Linked DNA regions of Hoeflea sp. 108. The protein of the gene in region 2 interacts with the protein of the main gene of each other region in a pairwise test. Links are inferred from orthologs where the notes say so. Each region holds a gene or a part of one and is shown on either strand. Other genes may lie near its edges. The genes, in order: B015_RS0115020 and ftsH.

Region 1 (3,316 bases), 1.5 Mb from region 2 along the record:
GGCCCCTGGGGACAGGGGCCGCGGCCGAGCGGACCTCCCGGATCGCCTCCCGATCTCGAGGACATCATTCGCAAGGGCCAGGACCGGCTCAAGCGCGCCCTGCCTGGCGGCGGCGGCTCGAGTGCAGCCCTGTTCGGCCTGATCGCGGTCGGTCTGGTGGCGCTGTGGGCCTATCAGGCCGTCTATACCGTGCAGCCGGACGAGCTGGCGGTGGAATTGCGCTTCGGCAAGCCGAAGGAACAGCTGTCGCAGCCGGGCCTGCACTTCCATTGGTGGCCGATGGAAACCGTGGAAAAGGTCAACACCGCTGAAAAGCTGGTCAATATCGGCGAAGTCCGGGGTACTGCGTCTTCGGGCCTGATGCTGTCGGGCGACCAGAACATCGTCGACGTCAAGTTCTCGGTGGCCTACCAGGTCGCCAATCCGACGGCCTATCTGTTCAATGTCGCCGATCCCGACGTGATGGTGCGCCAGGTGGCCGAGAGCGCGATGCGCGAAGTGGTCGGTCGTCGTCCGGCACAGGACGTGTTCCGCGACGACCGCCAGGGCATCGCCGGCAACGTGCGCGACATCATCCAGCAGACGCTCGACAGCTATGGCACCGGCATGACGGTCAACGCCATCTCGATCGAGGACGCAGCGCCGCCGCGCGAAGTGGCCGATGCGTTCGACGAGGTGCAGCGCGCCGAGCAGGACGAAGACCGTTTCGTGGAGGAGTCCAACCAGTACTCCAACCAGAAGCTCGGCCAGGCACGCGGCGAGGCAGCGCAGGTCCGCGAAGATGCGGCCGCCTACAAGAACCGTGTCGTGCAGGAAGCACAGGGTGAGGCGCAGCGCTTCATCTCGGTCTATGACGAATATGCCAAGGCGCCTGACGTCACCCGCAAGCGCCTTTACCTCGAGACGATGGAGAAGGTGCTTCAGGGCTCCGGCAAGGTGATCGTCGAGCAAGGCAACGGCCAGGGCGTAGTGCCCTATCTGCCGCTGCCCGAACTGCAGAAGCGCGCTCCGGCGGCGGGAGGCAACTGATGTCCAATCGTCTTCCCATCATCGGCATCTTCTTTGCCATCATCCTGTTCCTGCTCTGGTCGTCGATCTTCGTGGTCAACGCCCGCCAGCAGGCGATCGTGCTGCGCTTCGGCGAGATCGTCGACGTCAAGACCGAGCCGGGCATCTACTTCAAGGCGCCGTTCTCGATGTTTGAGGCCGACAACATCCAGATCATCGAGGACCGCGTCATGCGCCTCGACCTCGACGATATCCGCGTGCAGGTCTCGGGCGGCAAGTTCTACGATGTGGATGCCTTCGTGGCCTACCGCATCAACGACGCCCGCAAGTTCCGCTCGGCGGTTTCGGGTAGCGTGGAACTGGCCGAACAGCGCCTGCGCACGCGTCTCGACGCAGCGCTGCGCCGGGTCTACGGCGTGCGCGGCTTCGAGTCCGCCCTGTCGGAAGAACGCGCATCGATGATGCGCGACGTGCGCGACCAGTTGCAGCCCGACGCCAATGCGCTCGGCCTGCAGGTCGAGGACGTCCGCATCCGCCGCACCGACCTGACGGCAGAAGTTTCGCAGCAGACCTACGACCGCATGAAGGCGGAGCGTCTGGCCGAAGCTGAAAGGCTGCGCGCCCGTGGCCGCGAAGCGGCGCAGCGCATCCGCGCCCGTGCCGACCGCGAGGTCGTCGAGATCGTCGCCGAGGCACAGAAGGAGTCCGAGATCCTGCGTGGTCAGGGCGAAGCCGAACGCAACTCCGTGTTCGCCGATGCCTTCAAGCGCGATCCTGAGTTCTTCGACTTCTACCGGTCGATGAGTGCCTATGGCACCGCGCTCGACGCCAACGGCACCACCATGGTGCTGTCGCCGGAATCGGAATTCTTCCGTTACTTCCGCAGCCCGGACGGCGGTGCAGCTTCTGCCGCGCCCAAGGCAACGCCCGCCCCGCAGGCCGGCGCTGCCGCTCCCAGCACCAGCAACTGACGGTGCAGGATCTGATCGTCGCCATAGGCCTCGTCCTCGTCATCGAGGGCGTCGTCTATGGCGGCTTTCCCGCTCAGATGAAGCGGCTCGCGGCCCAGATGGCCGACATCCCTGACAATGCTTTGCGCCTGTTCGGCCTGGTGGCAATTGCCATCGGCGTCGGCATCGTCTGGCTCATCAGGGGATAACGGATGATTTATTCCCTTCCGATAGCAATGGTCGCAAACAGGCCTTATTTGTTTCCATCATGACGCTTCGCGTCCGGACGGCCCGGCGCGATCAACGCCAATGCAGCCCGGGAGGCTTCCCTGATGAATTCCACAACCCTTTTGCGCGCCATGCGAAAGGCTTCTCTGGCTGCAACGACGGCGCTGATGATCGGCGCGGTGGCGGCACCGACCTTCGTTGCCCCGGCTTTTGCGCAAGGGCCTGAATCCGTCGCCGACCTCGCCGAAGGGCTTTTGGGCGCAGTGGTCAACATCTCGACGTCGCAGACGGTGAAGAGCGGCGACGGCGACAACGAAAATGCCGTGCCGGTGCCGCAGCTGCCCGAAGGCGCACCTTTCCAGGACTTCTTCGACGACTTCTTCAAGAAGCGCGACGGCCAGGACGGCGCCGCGCCGCAGAAGGTGCAGTCGCTTGGCTCGGGCTTCATCGTCGATGCCGAGCAGGGCATCGTGGTCACCAACAACCACGTCATCGCCGATGCCGACGAGATCGAGGTCAATTTCTCCGACGGCTCGAAGCTGAAGGCGACGCTTATCGGCACCGATACCAAGACCGACATCGCCGTGCTCAAGATCGATCCGAAGGCCAAGAAGCTGACGGCGGTGAAGTTCGGCGATTCCAACAAGATGCGCATCGGCGACTGGGTGATGGCGATCGGCAACCCGTTCGGCCTTGGCGGTACGGTGACGCTGGGCATCGTGTCGGCGCGCAACCGCGACATCAATTCCGGCCCCTATGACGACTTCATCCAGACTGACGCGGCGATCAATCGCGGCAATTCGGGCGGCCCGCTGTTCAACATGTATGGCGAGGTGATCGGCATCAACACGGCGATCATTTCGCCGTCGGGCGGCTCCATCGGCATCGGCTTCTCGATCCCGTCGGAGATTGCGGCCGGCGTGGTCGATCAGCTTCGGCAGTTCGGCGAGACCCGCCGCGGCTGGCTGGGCGTTCGCATCCAGCCGGTGACCGACGACATCGCCGAAAGCCTCGGCATGACGTCGGCCAAGGGCGCGCTGGTTGCCGGCATCATCAAGGGCGGACCGGTCGACAACGGGGCGATCCAGCCTGGTGATGTGGTCATCAAGTTCGATGGCAAGGACATCGTC
Region 2 (3,258 bases):
GGGGCCGTGTGCCGGTCATTGCTGTGACTCGGGATCTGGCGATCTTGCCGGCCAGCCAGGATGGAGAGGGATTTTGCGTCAAAGGATCATCGTTTGCCCATTGATTGAAAATGAAGGGGCATATCTTCTTTGCAAGATGCCTGGCGACCGCGGGGTGTTTCCTGGGCAATGGGCACTTTCAGGCGGCGGACTGGAGCCTGGCGAAAACATCACCGAGGGATTGCTTCGTGAGATTCGAGAAGAGCTGGGCGCTGGCCTCGTCATTGAGGCGGTTCAGCCGTGGACGTTTCGCGACGATGTCAGGACAAAGTCCTACCCAGATGGAACGACCGAACAAGTCTATATGATCTATCTGATTTTTGACTGCAAAGCGGCCAATCGAAACGTAGCCATCAATGACGAATTCGAGGACTTCGCATGGGTTCTTCCGGGCCACTTCTAGAATTATGATCTCAATGAGGCGACGCGTACGACGCTGAGGGCCAGGGGGCTCATCCGCTCGTAGGCGAGGCAAACGATCGGGGTGATCGAATTCGGGCGTCGCCATTCTTGTCGCGATGGCGTTGCGCGATAGTTCGCCAGCAACCATTGCATCCAGAAAAACAAAAAACGCCGCCGAGTTTCCTCAGCGGCGTTTCTGCATTCGATCCAGTCAGGACCCGGTCAGTTCGACGGCTGGGGTTCCATGCCGCCTTCAGGCTCGGAACCCTTCTTCTTGCCGCGCGACGAGCCGGCCTTGGGCACGGCCGAGCCGCGCGAGGTTGGGGTGTCGTCGCCCATGTCGCGCGAGGGCTTGTTGCCGGCGATCAGCTGCTTGATCTCCTCGCCCGACAGCGTCTCGTATTCGAGCAGGCCTTCGGCCAGCGCGATCCAGTCCTTCTTCTTCTTGGTCAGGATCGAGCGGGCGGTGACATAGGCGTCGTCGATCAAGCGGCGCACTTCGGCGTCGATGATCTGTGCGGTCTCCTCGGAGACGTTCTGCGTGCGGGCCACCGAATGGCCGAGGAACACCTCTTCCTGGTTCTCGCCATAGGCGACCTGGCCGAGCTTGTCGGAGAAGCCCCAGCGCGTGACCATGGCGCGCGCCAGCTTGGTCGCCTGCTCGATGTCGGAGGAGGCGCCAGACGTGATGTTCTCCTTGCCGAACTTGATCTCCTCGGCAACGCGGCCGCCCATCATGATGGCGAGGCGCGAGACCATGTACTTGTAGCTCATCGAGTAGCGGTCGCCCTCGGGAAGCTGCATGACCATGCCGAGCGCACGGCCGCGCGGGATGATGGTCGCCTTGTGCAGCGGGTCGGCCGCCGGCACATTGAGCGCCAGGATGGCGTGGCCGGACTCGTGATAGGCCGTCAGCTCCTTCTCGGCCTGCGTCATGGCCGACGAGCGGCGCTCGGCGCCCATCATGATCTTGTCCTTGGCGTCCTCGAATTCCTGCATGGTGACGAGGCGCTTGTTGCGGCGCGCTGCCATCAGAGCGGATTCGTTGACGAGGTTCATCAGGTCCGCACCCGAGAAGCCCGGAGTGCCGCGTGCGACCGTCTTGAGGTCGACATTGGGGGCCAGCGGAACGTTACGGACATGAACCTTGAGGATCTTCTCGCGGCCGATGATGTCGGGGTTCGGCACCACGACCTGGCGATCGAAGCGGCCCGGACGCAGCAACGCGGGATCGAGAACGTCGGGACGGTTGGTAGCCGCGATCAGGATGATCGACTCGTTGGCCTCGAAGCCATCCATCTCGACCAGCAGCTGGTTCAGCGTCTGCTCGCGCTCGTCGTTGCCGCCGCCGAGGCCAGCGCCACGATGGCGGCCAACGGCGTCGATTTCGTCGATGAAGATGATGCAAGGCGCGTTCTTCTTGGCCTGCTCGAACATGTCGCGGACGCGGCTTGCACCGACACCGACGAACATTTCGACGAAGTCGGAACCCGAGATGGTGAAGAAAGGCACATTGGCTTCACCGGCGACCGAACGGGCCAAAAGCGTCTTGCCAGTGCCGGGAGGGCCTACGAGCAGCACGCCGCGCGGAATCTTGCCGCCGAGGCGCTGGAACTTCTGCGGGTCGCGCAGGAACTCGACGATTTCTTCGAGGTCTTCCTTGGCCTCGTCGACGCCCGCCACGTCCTGGAAGGTGACGCGGCCATGGGCCTCGGTCAGAAGCTTGGCCTTGGACTTGCCGAAACCCATGGCGCGGCCGGAGCCTGACTGCATCTGGCGCATGAAGAAGATCCAGACGCCGAGGATCAGGATCATCGGCAGCCAGGACAGCAGCACGTTGAAGATCGAGCCGGAGCCGTCGTTTTCGGGGCGAGCGTTGATGGTGACGTTCTTCTGCTCCAGGCGCGACACGAGGTTGCTGTCGCCGGGCGAATAGGTCTGGAAGCCGTTGGAATTGTCGATGTAGCTGCCGCTGATGCGATCACCGGCAATCGTCACCGACTTGATGCGTCCCGAATTCAGGTCCTGGAGGAACTGCGAATAAGGCACTTCGCTCGACGCGCCGCGGGTTTGCGGGGTCTGGAACAGGTTGAACAGGGCGATGAGCAGAACGGCTATGATCGCCCACAGCGCGAAGTTGCGATAGTTCGGATTCATCGAATGTCCCGTTGGCGTTTTTCAGGGAACGCGCATGGTAAGAGTAAGCTTGCCCCTAACATAGGGAGGGGCTGCCACATTGCCAAGCTTGTACCTAAGTCGAGGTTAAGCTTGGATGCCAATGTGGCCACGGCATGGCGATGGCGGAATTGAGGCGGTGCCGAGCAGTTTTGTCACCGCCTTTGCCGGCGCCATGTCGAAGGCCGGCAGGAAACGCGTCCAGGGTGCGGCGACCGGAGTGCGGCTCGTTTCCGATAGCAAGCCGGCGCATGTTCCGTCGCGCCAGAGCGCGGGCTCGGCCGCAAGTGCAGTCTGGGCAAGACTTTGCGGTGCCGAGCTTTCGCCGGACAGCTTGCTGGCCATCGCTGTGCCGAGCGGTGCAACCACCAAATCCGCCCTTTCAAACATCTGCAGAAGCCTGTAGCGGCCGTCCCAGGTGCCGGCCCGCAGCGGCATAGGCGCAGGCAGTCCACGCCCTTCGCGGCATAGAAAAACGCCCTGCCGGCGGGCATCGACAAGCGCGCGCGACAATGTGGCGCGGACCGGCTTTTTTGCATTGGGGACATCGACAAGGCCAGCCAGCAGGGACTGCGCGCTGGCGCTGTCGGGCAGTTGGGGTACACCGCCTGCTACCGCAACCAGGATGCGAAGGGCATAGCG

What was found.
Region 1: the proteins of ftsH (region 2) and B015_RS0115020 interact in binary tests that used the Escherichia coli proteins (3 or more experiments, as listed by UniProt). The link is inferred for Hoeflea sp. 108 from one-to-one orthologs.

The regions. Positions count from the first base shown.
Region 1 is NZ_KB890024.1:3,019,313-3,022,628, reverse strand. The notes cover bases 5-3,003. They hold B015_RS0115020 (protease modulator HflC), read left to right. Parts: upstream 5-1,028; coding sequence 1,029-1,979; downstream 1,980-3,003. Other genes in these bases: B015_RS0115010 (Do family serine endopeptidase), read left to right, coding at 2,291-3,003; B015_RS0115015 (DUF2065 domain-containing protein), read left to right, coding at 1,982-2,167; hflK (FtsH protease activity modulator HflK), read left to right, coding at 5-1,029. Outside these bases: more of hflK, read left to right, coding at 1-4; more of B015_RS0115010, read left to right, coding at 3,004-3,316.
Region 2 is NZ_KB890024.1:4,531,775-4,535,032, reverse strand. The notes cover bases 132-3,072. They hold ftsH (ATP-dependent zinc metalloprotease FtsH), read right to left. Parts: upstream 2,599-3,072; coding sequence 664-2,598; downstream 132-663. Other genes in these bases: tilS (tRNA lysidine(34) synthetase TilS), read right to left, coding at 2,704-3,072; nudI (nucleoside triphosphatase NudI), read left to right, coding at 132-442. In the rest of the region: more of nudI, read left to right, coding at 74-131; more of tilS, read right to left, coding at 3,073-3,258. UniProt on the Escherichia coli protein: Acts as a processive, ATP-dependent zinc metallopeptidase for both cytoplasmic and membrane proteins. Plays a role in the quality control of integral membrane proteins.